Regions from separate parts of the Krasilnikovia sp. MM14-A1259 genome, predicted to be linked through region 1. Evidence: riboswitches for the same ligand, from Rfam matches in the RefSeq annotation. Region 1 holds a riboswitch; each other region holds the start of a gene.
What was found. A riboswitch is a leader RNA that binds a small molecule or an ion and turns the genes downstream of it on or off. The one in region 1 is predicted to bind cyclic di-AMP.
Positions count from the first base shown of each region.

Region 2: linked by a shared signal. The riboswitch ahead of ACMCNK_RS32005 (C40 family peptidase) and the one ahead of ACMCNK_RS01240 (transglycosylase family protein) in region 1 are both predicted to bind cyclic di-AMP.
Region 3: linked by a shared signal. The riboswitch ahead of ACMCNK_RS10715 (C40 family peptidase) and the one ahead of ACMCNK_RS01240 (transglycosylase family protein) in region 1 are both predicted to bind cyclic di-AMP.
Region 4: linked by a shared signal. The riboswitch ahead of ACMCNK_RS25685 (coiled-coil domain-containing protein) and the one ahead of ACMCNK_RS01240 (transglycosylase family protein) in region 1 are both predicted to bind cyclic di-AMP.

Region 1 covers NZ_BAAGAJ010000002.1:171,343-175,485, reverse strand. Annotated here, with positions in the region: gene ACMCNK_RS01245 (hypothetical protein) at 1-1,297, shown strand, start outside; gene ACMCNK_RS01240 (transglycosylase family protein) at 1,477-2,082, opposite strand; cyclic di-AMP (ydaO/yuaA leader) riboswitch at 2,088-2,262, opposite strand; gene ACMCNK_RS01235 (NADAR family protein) at 2,585-3,112, shown strand; gene ACMCNK_RS01230 (Ig-like domain-containing protein) at 3,146-3,766, opposite strand; gene ACMCNK_RS01225 (PadR family transcriptional regulator) at 3,918-4,143, shown strand, end outside.
Region 2 covers NZ_BAAGAJ010000002.1:7,018,862-7,023,004, reverse strand. Annotated here, with positions in the region: gene rsmH (16S rRNA (cytosine(1402)-N(4))-methyltransferase RsmH) at 1-163, opposite strand, end outside; gene mraZ (division/cell wall cluster transcriptional repressor MraZ) at 388-819, opposite strand; gene ACMCNK_RS32005 (C40 family peptidase) at 1,276-2,058, opposite strand; cyclic di-AMP (ydaO/yuaA leader) riboswitch at 2,098-2,217, opposite strand; gene ACMCNK_RS32000 (MurT ligase domain-containing protein) at 2,731-3,951, shown strand; gene ACMCNK_RS31995 (type 1 glutamine amidotransferase) at 3,941-4,143, shown strand, end outside.
Region 3 covers NZ_BAAGAJ010000002.1:2,449,955-2,454,097, reverse strand. Annotated here, with positions in the region: gene ACMCNK_RS10725 (glycosyltransferase) at 1-817, shown strand, start outside; gene ACMCNK_RS10720 (hypothetical protein) at 837-1,340, opposite strand; cyclic di-AMP (ydaO/yuaA leader) riboswitch at 1,750-1,911, shown strand; gene ACMCNK_RS10715 (C40 family peptidase) at 1,921-2,517, shown strand; gene ACMCNK_RS10710 (hypothetical protein) at 2,577-2,705, opposite strand; gene ACMCNK_RS10705 (glycoside hydrolase family 3 protein) at 2,852-4,143, shown strand, end outside.
Region 4 covers NZ_BAAGAJ010000002.1:5,672,931-5,677,073, reverse strand. Annotated here, with positions in the region: gene ACMCNK_RS25695 (ABC transporter ATP-binding protein) at 1-398, shown strand, start outside; gene ACMCNK_RS25690 (coiled-coil domain-containing protein) at 419-1,438, opposite strand; cyclic di-AMP (ydaO/yuaA leader) riboswitch at 1,442-1,578, opposite strand; cyclic di-AMP (ydaO/yuaA leader) riboswitch at 1,872-2,009, shown strand; gene ACMCNK_RS25685 (coiled-coil domain-containing protein) at 2,012-3,028, shown strand; gene ACMCNK_RS25680 (glycoside hydrolase family 65 protein) at 3,084-4,143, opposite strand, start outside.

The DNA.
Region 1 (4,143 bases):
GGCCGTTCCGGTCGCGGTGCGGGTGATCGGTGTCGCGGCGCTCACCGGCGGGATCGCCGCCGGGTTGACCTGGCAACTCCGGATCGACTCCGCAAACTCCGACGACCAGCTGTTCGTACTGATCAGTCAGCGGTCCATGATTTGCGCCTCTGCCGGCTGGGTGGTCCTGGCAGTGCTGCTGTCCGTTCGCCGCGGTGGGGTTGCGGCGGGCGCTCCGGTGATGCCCGCAATCCCTGCCGCACTGGCCGGCGGGTTCGTCACCGCTGCCTTGGCCGGCGCGGTGACGTTCGGGGTCGCCGCCGCCGGTGGCCGCGGACGCAGCCTGGACGTGCTGCTGGACGCGGTGGCCTGGCCGGTGTGGCAGCTGTTCGTCGCGACCGTCCTGACGTTGCCGGCGCTGCTGGCGGGCGTGCGGCTTGTGGACCGGCGTCGGCGGCGGGCGCAGCGCCCGGCCACCGGCCGCGTTGCCGCGCTCGCCACGGTTGTGCTCGTCGGGACCTTCAGCGTGACGCTGGTCGGCGGCATCCTGCCACCGCTGGCCGTCGGCCCGCACGACTGGTCGAACTACCTGGCCTCTGTCGACACGACCCCCGTCCGCGACCCGGACGCCGTTGTCGCGGTTCCCTCCGCGCCGCCTGCACCCGCCACCGAGGCCGGGGGCGGTGACCCGGGTCGTCTGCTCGACGACGCCGCGGCCACCGCGGCGCTGACCACCGCTGCCGACCGGCTGCTGCCGGCCGGGCATCGGCGTGTCGCAACGGACTCCCGTGGCGGGACGATCCCCCCAGTACGGCCAGAGACGTGCCGTGCGACGCTCGTCCGCCAGGCAGCGGCTGAGCGAACGCGTCCCCACACTGTGGACGCCGCGCAGAAGTACAAGATTTCGGTGGGCCCCCACCCGGAGGTGACGGTCACTCTCGGCATCACGTCGTATGTGACGCCGGTCCGTGACTTCCGAAGCGATCAGGAGTTGGTTGACCGGTGCGCGCACCTCACCATCCCGTCGCCGGTGGCTGACACCGGCGTGTTGGAGGGCGGGTACGTGCGAGGGGCCGCCCCGGTCGTGTCGTATCCCGCGTATCGCACCGACTTCACCATCACCGGGCGGGTCCGCACCTTGGCGGTGGTGTCGACGGTGCTGTCCGAGCGTGCCCTGGTTGGGCACAACGTCGTGTCCGTCGAGCTCCTGTTGAGCAGCACCGGTGGGCCGCCGTCGGCGGAGGTGTTCAGGTACCGCGACCGGCTCGGCGAGTCGCTTCTGCTCGCGGTTGTCGGCGGCCTGCGGGTCGACCGGTGAGCCGCGCAGGTGACACCCGGCGTGCAGGCATCTCGCCGGACCATTGAGCGTGTGGACGCTTGGCTGCACCGCATGCGCGGTCCGGGTCGAACCGGCGATCACGGCCGGCGTCGCGGGCATCCCCGGCCGGTGACGTGGACGGCCGCCCCGGCCGGATATGCCAGGGCGGCCGTCCACGATCACAGGGCCAGGTGCTGGCCCGGACGGATCAGGTGCGGGTTGCCGCCCAGAACACCGCGGTTCAGTTTGAACAGCGTGCGCCAGCCGCCCTTGATGTGGTGCTTCTCCGCGATCGACGCCAGCGTCTCGCCAACACGTACGATGTGGACCCGCCCGTGGGCCTGGGCCTTGTGGGCCCGATGTGCCTTGTGGGCCCGGGGCGCCTTGTGCGCGCGATGTGCCTTGCCGGCCTTGTGCGCGGCCGTCCGGTGTGGCGTCGAGGAGCCCGCCTTCGCGCCACACACCGGCCATGCGTGGATGCCCTGGGAGCGCAGGACATGCTCGGCGACCGCGATCTGCTGCTCCCGAGTGGCCTTGTCGGCGGTGCCGGCGTACTTCGTGCCGCCGTGTCCGGCCCAGGTGCCGCGGCTGAACTGCAGCCCACCGTAGTAGCCGTTACCGGTGTTGACATGCCACCTGCCGCCGGACTCGCACTTTGCGATGGCGTCCCAATTGACGCTGGACGCGGACGCCGGAGCGGCGGGCCCGAGCAGGGCCACGGTGCCGGTGACACCGGCCGCGATCACGCCCAGCATCAGGCGGGCGGGCTTTCGGAACTGTGCCATGACAGAGAACCTCCACGCCTGCGAGGTCAGCTGTCGGGTTCGGGCTGAGTTGCCCGGCCGCAAAGTGCGGCTTCACCCCGAGGCGCGCTGCAGCGCGCCGAGGAACGTATGGGTCCCCCGCTCCAGGCCTGGTTGAGGAATGCCCGAGCTACGACGGCCTGGATTCGGCGTTATCGTCCACGGGGCCCGCATTGGCGGACGTGGCGACGCTAGCCACGGAAATCACGGTGCGGCAACGAAATCCGGCCTGATCGTGAGATCGGTCTCTTGTTGCCAGACCTCCCGGCCGCCCGGATCCGGCATCGGCTAACGGACATCGCCGCCGAGAGGTTGGCGAACGTCGAAATACCGCGTGGACGGCTGTCGCGATTGTCCGCGCCATGTGTGGGCGGACCAGGACTTTCGTACTGGTCGGCGGTTTCCCGGTGGTGGTGTTTTCCGGGAGCTGTGTCGCTGCGCTCGTGCGGTGTTTCTGTCGTACCCAGGCCGTAGCGTGCCGGGCGTGAACACGACTGAGGATCGCTTGTACTTTTTCTCCGGATCCGCCGACCCGCCGCCCGGGCAGGGAGTCCACGAGCAGGTTGCCGACCCGGCCCGCTATGCCGCGCTGGCGGGCGTGCAGCATTGGCGACGGATGCTGTCGAACTTCTGGCCGGCCGACATCACGCTTGGCGAGCGTACGTATCGTACGGTCGAGCACGCGTTCCAGGCGGCGAAGATCGCCTTGGTGGATCCGGAGCTGGCCAAGGGGTTTGCCGTGGAGAGCGGCACCGATCTGGCGCGTGGCGATGGTGCGACGGCGCGGAGGAACCGCAAGCTTGTGCTGTTGGACGCCGCCCAGCTGCGGCAGTGGGACGAGCGCAAACATGCGGTGATGCGCGACGCGATGCATGCGAAGTTCAGTCGGCACGAGGAGCTGCGCGTGGTGTTGCTGGCAACCCTGCCGGCCCACCTGTGGCACGGCACGGGCCGTGGTCAGCCACCCGTACGCATCTTCGACCTGGAGTCGATCCGGGACGAATTGGTCTGAAGTGGAGCTCTGACGTCAACGACTACTGGGATTTCAGCCCCGGTACCAGGTGCGGGTGCTCGCATAGCGCACGTTGCCGACCTTGTCGTTACGCCCGGACCTGCACCTTCGTCGTCCTGGGCCGATTCTTGGTGTTCCGCTGTAGGTGCCGGTCTTGACCGGCAGTGAGTAGGGCGCGGCAGTGTCCACGCCGACGTACCTGCCGTTCGACCAGAGTTCCGCCCTCGCCACCCCCGACACGTCCTGGACGTCGCTGAGCGTCGTGGTGAAGGTGCCTTGCAGCCGCGCCTGGCGTGCCGGCGTGACAGTCGCGACGGTCGGGCCCGAGTCATCGATCCGGCCGTACCAATTCGCTGAGCCGATGTTGCCCGCGGCGTCCTGCGCGTCGATTGAGAACACGCCCTCGAATTCCGTGACGTGGATTGTCGCTTTCCAGAGGTTGGTGCCCGGCTGGCGGATCATCGGGACACCACCCGAGGCCGTTACCGCGGTGACGTCCGGGTCCGTGGTGACGACGATGTCCACGGGATTGCGCAGCACCGCGCCCTGGCCCGGCGAGACGATCGAGACCTGCGGGGACAAGGTGTCGAAGCGGACCACCGTCGTGCGCTGCCCGACGTTGCCCGCGTAGTCGCATGCACGGACAGTGACCAACCGTTCACCATTGGTGTCGGCGGGAGCCGTCAGCTGCATCGGCGCGGCTCGGAGACCGACGCCCGCTGCGGGCGTCTTTTCGGCCAGGCCGGCTCACATCCCGAGGATATCTTCCTTGCGAAGGTATCCTCGCGCCGATATCTTGTGCGCCGTGAAGACGCCGCTCCAGGAGCCAACGTTCCTGATCCTGACCGCCCTGGCCAAGGGGCCCATGCACGGCTACGGCCTGATCCTCGAGGTCACCGAGTTGTCGCAGGGTCGGCTGTCGCTGCGGCCCGGCACGCTGTACGGCTCCCTCGACCGGCTCGCCGACGACGGACTGGTGACGCTGGACCGCAGCGAAATCATCGACGGCCGCGCCCGCAAGTACTATCGCC
Region 2 (4,143 bases), 6.8 Mb from region 1:
TGAGGACCACGTTCGGATACCGGTCGAGCACGGCCTCGGCGTGCCCGCCCAGTCCCAGCGTGAAGTCGACGTGGACGGCGTGCGGACGGTCGAGGGCGGGAGCGAGCAGCTCAAGACAGCGCTCGAGCAGCACCGGCACGTGCGTGCCGCGAAGCTCCCCCATGTCGACCCCCATTGCCCTGCTCTTTTCCACGTCCACCCGGTTGCCCGGTCGTCTTCCGTACCGCCAGATCCCCATCCGCTCGTGCCCTGACGTGTGGGCGCGCCCGACCCCGGACACGCGCCTGGCGCCGGGGAAGAGGCGCCAGGAGCGGGAGCGGCTGGAGATCTCGCAGTACGGCGGCAGCGACGTCCGAGCCGCCTGCACGGCCCGCACCCGGTGGCGCCCTACAGTCCGCCGGGCAGCACCCCCTCCTCGATGTCGGCGAATTCGTCCTCACTCGCCGAGAGGTACTGCTCCCAGGACTGCTTGTCCCAGATCTCCACCCGCGTGCTGGCCCCGATCACCACGAGCTCGCGGTGGAGTCCCGCATACTCGCGCAGGTGCGCGGGGATGGTGACCCGCCCCTGTTTGTCGGGGACCTCGTCGTGCGCGCTCGCGAAGAAGACCCGGCTGTACGCCCGGGCCGCCTTGTGCGTCACCGGCTGCTCGCGCAGTTGCCCCGCGATCCGCTGGAACTCAGGCATCGGGAAGACGTAGAGACAGCGCTCCTGCCCCTTGGTGATCACGACACCTCCCGCCAGCTCGTCCCGGAACTTCGCCGGGAGGATCAGCCGGCCCTTGTCGTCGAGGCGCGGGGTGTGCGTGCCGAGGAACATCGGCCCTTACCCCCTGCCCCCAGGCGGTTTCGCGGTCCGCCGTTTCGCTCGGGCCGGCAAGTCCTCCGGGGAGCCGCCCGCTGGTGCCATCTCACCCAAGGGGTGTCATGTCCACCTGGAGCCGGTCCCAACTCGGCCTGCCAATGCGCTCCACCTTACTCCACTTCCCTCCACCCGCAACCGGAATGCCGCGTTTCGCGAGCCCGGTTCGCAGACGAAAGCGCACGTCAGACACATGGAGGCGCGGTGGAGGGCCGAGCGCCCGATCGGGCAGATCATGTTTCCGACATGCGGCGCAGTCGGGCACGAAATCCCCGCGAATCCAGACGTTCGGGGGTTGCACAGCCCCTCGGATCGCGGCGCGGGGAGGAAAGTGGAGGGCCGGCAACGACAGTGGGGCGTGACCCGAACCGGGTCACGCCCCACTGATGTCGTGATGCAGGAGGTACCGCTACCTCACACGGCGACGCGCCGCACGACGTAGTTCTTGCTCCAGATCTTGTGCTTGCCCACCGTGGCGCCGGAGTGCGGCGAGTCCCACATGTAGCCCCCACCGGCGTAGATGGCCGCGTGGTAGCCGTGCGAGCCGGAACGGAAGACGATCAGGTCACCGACCTGCGCGTCGGACTTGCTGACCGCCGTGCCGACGCGCTGCTGCGCGTTGGCCGTGTGCGGCAGGTTCTTGCCGGCGGCCTTCTTGTACACGTACTTCGTGTAGCCCGAGCAGTCGAAGACCCGGGGACCCGAGGCGCCGAACCGGTACCGCGCACCGCGGTGCCGTTCAGCCTCGGCCAGGATCTTCGCCCCGCTGGACGTCACATTGATCTTGACAGCCCGGGTGGCCGTACCGCGGTAGCTGCCCGCCCCGGTGAACTCCGTGCGCAACCAGGTGGTCGAGCTGGGAGTCGTCTTGAACGCGGCGGACCCGTTGGCACCCAGCCCGCGGGTGACCAGGGTCTGCCACTTGCCGTTGCGCTTGGCCTGCAGGCGTACCGAGCCCGTGGTCACGGCCTGGCCGGTACCCGGGTCGATCACCGTCGCCGTCACGTAGACGGCCTGGCCCCACTTGATCGTGCTCTTGTTGACCCGATCGGTGATCCTGGGCGTCACCGCCTCCGAGGCCGCCAGGTTGGTGGCGGTGCTGGTGGCGGCTGCCGCGGCGGCCGGCGTGGTGACCAGCTGGCCGGCGCAGAGGCAGAGACCCAGGGACAACGCTAGGGTGCCGGTACCGACGGACATGCGGCGGCCCCGGCTCGAACGACGTTCGTGCACGGTAGAGAGTTCCCTCCGGCACGCCTGCGAGGTTAGCTGTCGGGTTCGGGCGGGAAGGTTGCCCGGCCGCCGTTGGCGGCTTCACCCCGAGGTCCGGCACCCCCGCCGAACCGGCGGAAGCACCGAGCGGACCGGAATTGGGTCCCCCGTCCCTGCCCCCCATTGCCTTGTGTGTGGTCGCGCGGTGCATGGTCGTGTCGCCCGGGCCGGGGCAGGGCTCGGCGTGGCTCGGTTCGACACGAGCGGCGAGCGATCGCTCACCACCAGAAACCTTCCTAGCCGAATTCGAAGTTCAACGCTGGATCAAGATCGTTAACAGAAGATATTGGCACGCTGGCGCGTGTCCGGTTATGGCAACGGCGCGACAAATGCCGCCACACAGCGTTGCCTTGTGATTACCAGTGGGTGATGGTTACGGGTGAATCAGAACACACAAAAAGCACCACGACGGCCGATCATGCTCCAGGATGGACTCCCCCGTTTCTGGCGCCAAGCCTCCCAAAAAGACCATTGCGGACGCCACCCGGCCGATCCGGCAGTCCACCGAAAGCACGAGATCCGTCACGGAGCGGACGGGCCGGACGACCACTCCACGTAGTGCCCGGCTCCGGTACCCTCGCCTGCGTGACGGACGGGAAGATGCCCTTGCGGGCCAAGGTCGCGAGCTCCGTGTCGCGTACCGCGGCCGCGCTTTCACGGGCGGCGGGACGCGGCGACGGCTCGGTCATCGGCGGCTGGATCGGCCTCAAGATCGACCCCGACCTGCTGGCACATCTCGCCGCGGGCCGCGCCATCGCGCTCGTGTCGGGCACCAACGGCAAGACGACCACCACCCGCCTCGCCGCCGCCGCCCTCGGCGTGCTCGGGCCGGTCGCCACCAACTCGTTCGGCGCCAACATGCCCACCGGGCACACCTCGGCCCTGGCCAAGGCCGGGGCCACCCCGTTCGCGGTGCTGGAGGTGGACGAGCACTATCTGGCCCGGGTCATCGAGGCGACCACGCCGCGGGTGATCGCGCTGCTCAACCTCTCCCGCGACCAGCTCGACCGGGCGAAGGAAGTGGCGATGATGGCGCAGCTGTGGCGCACCGCGCTGGCCGCCCACCCGGACGCCCACGTCGTCGCGAACGCCGACGACCCGATGGTCGTCTGGGCCGCCGTGGGCAGCCCCCACGTCACCTGGTTCAGCGCCGGGCAGCGCTGGCACGACGACTCCTGGGTCTGCCCCGAGTGCGGCTCCGCCATCCACCGCGAGGGCGGCGACTGGCGGTGCACCGGGTGCGCGTTGCGCCGGCCGCAGCCCCAATGGCGCGTCGAGGACGACGGCGTGCTCGACCCCCGCGGCGACTGGCACCTGGTCAAGCTGCAACTGCCCGGCCACGTCAACCTGGGCAACGCCGCCACCGCGCTGGCCGTGGCCGCGGAGTTCGGGGTCCGTCCCATCGAGGCCGTCCCCCGGCTCGCCTCGGTCGCCTCTGTCGCCGGCCGGTACGCCCAGGTGGAGCGGGACGGACGCAACGTACGGCTGCTGCTGGCCAAGAATCCGGCAAGCTGGCTGGAGGCGTTCGACATGGCGGAGGAGGCGCCCACGCTGCTGTCCGTCAACGCCCGCGACCCCGACGGCCTCGACACGTCCTGGCTCTACGACGTGGATTTCTCCCCGCTGCGCGGGCGGCCCGTACTGATCACCGGTGACCGCGCGTACGACCTCGCCGTGCGCCTCGAAGTGAACGACGTGGCGTTCACGCACGTTAGTAACTTCGACGAGGCGTTGCGGGCCACCCCGCCCGGGCGCCTCGAGGTGATCGCGAACTACACGGCGTTCCAGGACATCCGAGCGGAGTTGGACCGTGTCAACTGAGAGCACCCTGCGGATCGTCTGGATCTACCCCGACCTGCTGTCGACGTACGGTGACCGGGGCAACCTGCTGATCCTCGCCCGCCGCGCGGCCCTGCGCGGCATCGCGGTCGAGACCCACGAGGTCCGCTCGGACCAGCCGATGCCCACCTCCGCCGACATCTACCTCATCGGCGGCGGCGAGGACGGCCCGCA
Region 3 (4,143 bases), 2.3 Mb from region 1:
GCAGTCGTTCCAGGATCTCGGCACCGCCGAACCGGCACCCGACGGACCGTCGCGGGCGGGCTACGAGCGTGTGCTGGGCTGCGCCGTCGACCGGGTGGTGGCGCAGAGCCAGCAGGAGGTCCGCGAGCTGGTCCGCCTGGGGGTGCCGCGGGCCCGGCTCGCGTTCGTCCCGGCCGGCGTGGACAGCGGGCGGTTCACCCCGACCGGGCCTGCGGCCGAGCGTGATCCACACCGGGCGCGCATCATCGCGGTGGGTGCGCTGGGGGAGCAGGCGGGCTTCGGCGACGTCATCGCGGCCATGCGGGGCGTGCCCGGGGCGGAATGTCTGCTGGTGGGTGGTCCACCGGCCGCCGAGCTGCCCGCGGACCCGCAGGCCACGAGACTGCGCGACATCGCGGCGCGATGCCTGGTCGCCGACCGTGTCCGTCTCGTCGGTGCCGTGCCCCGGGCGGACATGCCGCGCTGGTACCGCTCCGCGGACCTGTTCGCCGCCGTGCCCCGGCAGGACGGGTTCGAGGCGGCCCCGCTGGAGGCCATGGCGTGCGGCCTGCCCGTGGTGGGTGCCGCGGGCGGCGGTCTCGCCGACACGGTCGTGGACGGCCTGACCGGCGTGCTCGTGCCGCCGGGCGATCCCGTGGCGCTCGGGAGCGCGCTGCGGCGGCTCATCCTGGACCGGGTGCGGCGTTTCACGTACGCGACGGCCGCCGTGGACCGGGCCCGCCAGGCGTACTCGTGGAAACGGGCGGCGGCCCAGGTGGGCTCGGTCTATGCGGTGGTCACGGGCCGTGGCCAGATGGGGGAGGAAGCGATCGCCTGACCGGCCCCGGCCCGCGGACTCAGTTCCCCAGGGCCGTCGCCAGATCGGTGCGGAACCGGCGCTCGCTCTCGGTCACGGTCTCGCCGCCGATGCCCAGCACGCCGCCCGTGGTGGCCGCGCCGACCACCGAGTCGGCGATCTCCACCAGCCAGTGCCGGTACGTCTGCGCGTCCGCGGCGGGGGCCTTCGCGGCCAGCAGCGCGGCGGCCTGCGTCGCGCGCTGCAGCACGTCCGCGGCGTACGCGGCAGGGTCGTCCGGGGCGATGACGGGCGGTTCCTCGCCGCGCTCGGGGTCGCCCGCGAGGTCGACCACGGCCGCGGCGATCGTGGCGACCAGCGGGCTGGCGCTGGCGCGGGCGTCCGCGATCTCGTCGAGCCCGGCGGCGCTCTCGGCGCGGGTCTTGCGGGCGCCGTCGGGGGTGGCGGCGCTGGCGGCGGTCAGCACCGACTGCGGCAGGCCGGTCAGCAGACCCCACTCCGCGTCGGTGTATCCCAGCGTGGCGTACATCGGTTCGTCCGTCACTCGGGTGTCCTTTCCACGGTTGTCGGCGACCGGGAGAACATTCTCCTGGACTGCCGGAACGGACGGGATCTGTACCCGCCGTGTGCTGGGCGGAATCCTCATCCGGTCCCGCCGCGTATGTCGCCGACCGTACGGGCAGGCACCCTCTGCCGCCGGGGTCCCGGTTCACTGCGCCGCCGAGCCGCGCACCCGGGTGTGACGTACGCCACGGTTTGGCGTCCGGGTCGTCCACTTCCGGGGTTGTTGGGCGCGCCATGTCCCGCGAGGTACGGGCCCGCGCGTCGGGTTCGGTAGTCGCGAGGTCCCTGCAACGGCAGTGGCGCTGAGCCGGTCCGGCGGCATGCCGACGGTAAGGCGCACCCCGATTTCGGGGCGCCGCTTCCGGCCGCGGAGTCCTGCCCGCTGGAAGTGCGAACGAAGACTGACTCCTATCAGTGACTTCGATGGGCAGGAACGGGGGACCCAGTGCGCCGGTGCCGGACACCGGCTTGGGGTGTGGTCGCGCAGCGCGCGACGGGCCACTTCAAGGCCTAACCCGACAGCTAACCTCGCACGCGGGTTGAAGGATCAGGATGCCTGAATGTTCCACCGTCACCAGCCGGTTCTGCGTCGCCTCGCCCTGTTCGGGATCGCCGCAGCGCTGGTAACCACCGTCAACCTGAGTACAGCGGCGCCGTCCTCGGCGGCGTCGGGCGACTCGGCGGCCGTTGCCGTCGGGTCGGGTGCGCGGTTGACCGCGGCGCAACGCGCCGCCAAGGCCCGCGCCACCGCGGCGCGGGCGGCCCGGTTGCGGGCAGCCCGGGCGGTCGCGGCGGCCCGGGTAAGGGGCTTGCAGATCGTCGCGTACGCCAAGGCGCAGAAGGGCAAGCCGTACCGCTTCGGGGCGCACGGCCCCACGGCGTTCGACTGTTCAGGTCTGGCGGGGTATGTGTACCGCCAGGCGAAGCTGAAGCTGGGCGGCACCGCGAATGCCCAGTACAGGCAGACCCACCGGATCGCAAAATCCCAGCGGCGCCCCGGTGACCTGGTGTTCTGGCTTCGCGGCGGGCACGCCTACCACGTCGCGGTCTATGCCGGTCACGGCAAGGTGTGGCACGCCCCCAAGCCCGGCAGCCGGGTGAAACTGGCTGCGATCTTCGAGCCCGGTCGCGTCAAGTACGGACGCGTCGGCGTCTGAACAGGTAGGTGTGAAGGCCGCCCCGGATCCGGGGCGGCCTTCGCCGTTTGCGTCGGAGTTCACTTGCCGCCGAACATGCGGCGGATCGCCCAGAACAGGATGAGCGCGGCGAGGGCGACACCGAGCAGCCGCACGGCATGTACCTGGGACCAGTCCACGCCGGACGTCGCCAGAACGGAGCTCTTCACGGCGTGCACTCTAGCGGCGCCGTAATAGAAAGGTTTGTTGACTGAAGGCGGGCGGGATGTGACCATTGGTCCGTCCGCCGCGTCCACGACGGTTGCCGGGTGTTCAGCAGGCGCGTGGTCGATCGTCACCGGAGGTGCGGGGGCTCATGCCGCGACAAGGGGACCTGCCGGAGCTCGCCGCCGCCGTGCTGCAGCCCGGCTTCGTAGGCACCACCGCACCGGACTGGGTGCGCCGCCGCCTCGCCGAGGGCCTGGGCGGCGTGGCGCTGTTCGCCCGCAACGTCGAGTCGGCCGCCCAGGTGGCGGCGCTGACCGCGCAACTGCGGGCGGAGCGGCCGGACGTCATCGTGGCGATCGACGAGGAGGCCGGCGACGTCACCCGGCTGGAGTCCCGCCACGGCAGCTCGCGCCCCGGCAACCTGGCGCTCGGCGCGGTCGACGACATCGCGGTCACCGAGGCCGTGGCCCACGACCTCGGGCTGGATCTCGCGTCCGCGGGCGTCACCCTGAACTACGCGCCGGACACCGACGTCAACTCCAATCCGGACAATCCGGTGATCGGTGTGCGCGCGTTCGGCGCGGACGCCCAGTTGGTCGCCCGGCACGGCGCCGCGTTCGTTGCCGGTCTGCAACGCGCCGGTGTGGCCGCGTGCGCGAAACACTTCCCGGGCCACGGCGACACCAGTGTGGACTCCCACCACGCCGTGCCCGTGATCGACCGCAGCCGCGCCGAGCTGGACGCGTGCGAGCTGCTGCCGTTCCGGGCCGCGATCGCCGCCGAGGTGCAGGCCGTCATGACCGGCCACCTGCTGGTGCCCGCGTGGGATCCGGAGCTGCCCGCGACGCTGAGCCGGCGCATCCTCACCGGACTGCTGCGCGAGGAACTGGGCTTCACCGGCCTCATCGTCACCGACGGCATCGAGATGCGCGGCGTACGCCGACGGTACGGGCTGGCCGGCGCCGCCGTGCTGGCGCTCGCCGCGGGTGCCGACGCGATCTGCGTGGGCGGGGACCACGCCGACGAGGAGACCGCGGTGCGGCTGCGCGACGCCATCGTGGCCGCGGTCCGGGCCGGTGACCTCAGTGAGGAACGCCTGCACGACGCTGCCTCGCGGGTCCGCCGCCTCGCCGCGTGGACCACGGCCGCCCGTCCCGGGAACCCGTCCGGCACGAATCCGACCGGCATTCCCGGGCCCGGCCATGACAGGCCCGGCGCCGGCGGCGCTCCCGCCCGCGGCGGTCGCACGGACGGGGCGGGGGCCGTCACGGGGTCGGCGGTCGGCTTCGCGGCCGCCCGCCGTGCGGTCAAGGTCACGGTCCGGGCGCAGGCGCCCGTGCTCCCGCTGACCGAGGCGCCGCACGTGGTCGAGTTCGCCCCGCCGCGCAACATCGCCGTCGGCCTGGAGACCCCGTGGGGCGTGGGCGGGCCCCTCGCCGA
Region 4 (4,143 bases), 5.5 Mb from region 1:
CGATGGGCATGAGCCCGGCCGAGGTGAAGGAGAAGACCGCCGAGATCATCGAGTTCTCCGGCATCAACGAGCGCGGCGACTTCGGCTCCCTGCCGATGAAGACGTACTCCTCCGGCATGGCGGCCCGGCTGCGCTTCTCCATCGCGGCCGCCAAGAAGCACGATGTGCTGCTCATCGACGAGGCGCTGGCCACCGGCGACGCCAAGTTCCGCCGCCGCAGCGAGCAGCGGGTCCGCGACCTGCGCGAGGAGGCCGGCACGGTGTTCCTGGTGAGCCACAGCGAGCAGTCGATCCGCGACACCTGTGAGCGCTCGATCTGGCTGGAGTCCGGCCTCATCCGCGCCGACGGCCCCACCGAGGACGTGCTGAAGGAGTACGAGGACTACATGCGCCGGTAGTCCCCGTACTCCCGCGCCGATCAGCGCACCGACAGGTGCACGTGGTTGGTGTGGTCGCTCGACGGGTCCCCGTTGCCCCGGGTGTACGCCTTCCAGCCGCTGCTGGGCAGCCAGATCCGGCGGAACCAGATGACGTACAGCACGTTGAGCCGGTCGGCGTTGCCGATGAAGAAGTTCGCCAGCCGGTCGCCGTAGTCGCGGCTGGCACCGGAGGCCACCCCGCCGAAGCCGCCCTTGTCGGCGGCGAAGTCGCAGGCCCGGCCCTTCGGGTGCTCCCCGAAGCTCTGGTGCCGGAAGCACGCCACGAAGTGGTTGAAGCCCGCACTCTGCGCCTGCTGCATGGCGAAGAGCAGGCGGGGCGTGATGCAGCCGGTGGTGGTCGGGTCGTCAACCGTGCAGCCGGTGCCCAGGTTGCGGGGAGCCGTGGCGGATTTGGTGCTGTTGCCGCCGGTCGGTCCCTCGACGTCCTGGCCGCCGCCCGCGGCCTTGAGCGCGGCCTCGGCCTGGGCCTTGCGCCGGGCCATGACGTTGAGCTGCTTCTGCTGGTCGCGGATCGCGGCGTCGATCTCCAGCTTCGCCTGGGCCTGACCGTCGCGGGTCTGCTTCAGGTTGTGCATCGCCTCCTCCTGCCGGACCCCGTACGACCGCAGAGCGTCGGCCCGGTCCAGCAGGGTGTGCGAGTCGGACGCCGTGAGCAGCGCGCTCATCGGCCCGAGCCGCCCCGTCCGGTACGTCTGCTGCGCGATCTCGTCCAGCGCGGCCTGCTGCGGGCCGAGCTCGACGTCGAGTTTCTGCAGCGCCGCGGCCAGTTCCTGCTGCCGCTGCTTGGACTTGGCCAGTGCGTCCCTGGCGTCGACGAAGCCACGGGACGCAGCATCGAGCGCGTCGGTGAGGGATTTGGTGCCGCCTTCGTCGTCGCCGGGCGCGGCCAGCGGCCGGGGTGCCGCCGAGGCCGCCGAACCGGTGACGACCGGTACGGACACGACGACCAGCAGGGCCAACAGCGTCGCCCACAGCCGGCGGGCAGGGGTGTGCCGCACGTGCGTTCCTTCCGTCGACCGCCGACCGGGTTAGCTGACGGGTTCGGGACGGAAGTGGCCCCTACCGCGCGGTGGCGCGGATTCACCCCAACGAACGTGGTTCCCCGGCTCGCCCGCGGGCGATTAGGCGGTGGTTTCCGCCGGCGCCTTTCCTGACGCCGTTATGAAACGGAGACCGTGTCGAAGAATACCTACTCGCGCGGGATTCGACAGGGGTCACACGTTCAGTTATCGCGCGCTGACAACGCGTCACGAAGTGAGAGAAGCGCAACGATTCACATTGACCGGCGTTACGGCCACGGAACCGGCGATTCCCCTGGGTGAGTCACGGAAAGTTGTTGCCCGGTAACGCATCTGGCACCGGCTGTCTAGATGATTCGTCAGGTAAGCTGGCCGCCGGTCTTGCCAGGAAGGCACCACCCCCAAAGGTGCCGGCAGGCCACCACCTAATCGCCTTCGGGCGAGCCGGGGAACCACGTTTGTGGGGTGAATCCGCGCCACCCGCGCGGTAGGGATCGCTTCCGTCCCGAACCCGTCAGCTAACCCGGTCGGTGGTCACGTGGAAGGAAGAGAATGACGGCTAGACACCGCCGGTGGCTGACCGTAGCCCTGGCACCGCTCGTCGCGCTGACGATGCTCGCCGCCCCGGCCGCCCCGGCCAGCGCGGAGCCGGGCAGCGGCACCGCCTCGCCGGACGAGGGCACGGACCCCCCGCTGCTCAACGAGGTGATGGAGTCGACCAACCGTCGCTTCGTCGCCGCCAAGGCCGCCGTGGCGAAGTCGACGAAGGCCCAGCTGGCGCTCGCCATCGACGTGAAGAACGCCGAGGCCAAGCGGGACGTTCTGCTCCCCGAGGTCGGCGCGGTCGCCGGGCAGCAGTACCGCACCGGGAACCTGTCGGGCATGAGCTACCTGCTCAACTCGAACAGCTCCGACTCCTTCCTCAAGAAGGCCATCTCGCTCGAAGAGATCAACTCGATCAACGACGAGAAGCTTCACGAGCTGAACAGCGCGATCGACGAGGTCACCTCGACCAAGGAGCGGCTGGACGCCGAGATCAAGTCGCAGCAGCAGAACCTCGCCGCGATGAAGAAGCAGAAGGAGACCGCCGACAAGGCGCTCGCGCTGGTCGGCGGCGAGAGCCTCACCGGCGGGTTCGTCGTGGCCAAGTCACCGGAGGCCGCCCCCGCCCCGCGCAACTCCGACGGCGGATTCTCCCCCGAGGCGTGCACGGTCAACGACCCCACGACCAACGGATGCATCACCCCGCGCACGTTCCACCTCTACAAAGAGGTGAAGAAGGCGGGCTTCGACCGGTTCGTCGGCTGTCACCGCGACGGGGGCCCGTTCGAGCATCCGAAGGGCCGCGCCTGCGACTGGTCGCTGCAGGACAAGGGATTCTCGGTCGCGCACAACGCGGACATGAAGAACTACGGCAACAACCTCATGGCGTTCCTGGTCCGCAACGCGGACCGGCTCGGGATCTACTACGTCATCTGGTTCAAGCAGATCTGGTTCCCGGCCACCGGCTGGCACACCTACCACGGACCGAGCGCACACACCGACCACGTACACGTGTCGTTGCTCTGACCGCACGCGGAAACGGCCCCCGTCCGGTGGACGGGGGCCGTTCGCGTGACCGCACTCAGCCGTTGGCGTTGGCCCGGCGCACCGGCGCCCGGCCCGCGGGCTGCTGCGGCGCGGAGCCGACCGGCGGGGCCGGCGGGATCGGTACGGTCACCGGCTTGACCTGGGTCACCTCGATCTCCTTGCCGTGATGCACCAGCTCCAGCCGGGCGGCGCCGCCGCCGTTGCGCAGCGAGTACGTCACCTCCTCCGGCGTCACGTCCACCCGCAGCCGCTTGCCGTGCCACAGCAGCGAGAAGTCCAGCCGGTTGATCCGGCTCGGCAGCCGCGGCGCGAACGAGAGCTGACCGTTGAAGTCGCGCATCCCGCCCAGGCCGGCGACCAGCGTGATCCACGAGCCCGCCAGGGACGCCACGTGCACCCCGTCGCGGGCGTTGCGGTGCAGGTCGTGCAGGTCCATCAGGGCGGCCTCGCCCAGGTAGTCGTGGGCCAGTTCCAGGTGCCCCACCTCGGCGGCAAGGACCGCTTGGACGCACGCGGACAGTGACGAGTCCCGCACGGTCCGGGCGTCGTAGTACGCGAAGTTGCGGGCCTTCTCCTCCGGGGTGAACGCGTCGCCGCGGATGTACATCGCCATGACCAGGTCCGCCTGCTTGATCACCTGCTTGCGGTACAGGTCGAAGTACGGGTAGTTCATCAGCAGCGGGTACGCCTCCGGCGGGGTGTTCTCGAAGTCCCACTCCTGCAGCCGGGTGAAGCCCTCCGACTGCTGATGCACCCCCAGCTCCCGGTCGTACGGGATGTGCACGGACGCGGCCGCGTCCCGCCACGACGCCGACTCCTCGTCGTCCACCCCCAGCTTGCGAGCCATCTCGGGATGCCGCTTGCACGCCTCCGCCGCGGCGAACATGTTCTGCTGCGCCATCAGGTTGGTGTAGATGTTGTCGTTCACCACCGCGGTGTACTCGTCCGGCCCGGTCACTCCGTCGATGTGGAAGCGGCCGTGCCGGTCGTGGTGGCCCAGCGAGCGCCACAGCCGCGCGGTCTCCACCAGCAGCTCCAGCCCGATCTCCCGCTCGAACTCCTCGTCGCCGGTGGCCTGCACGTACCGGCGCACC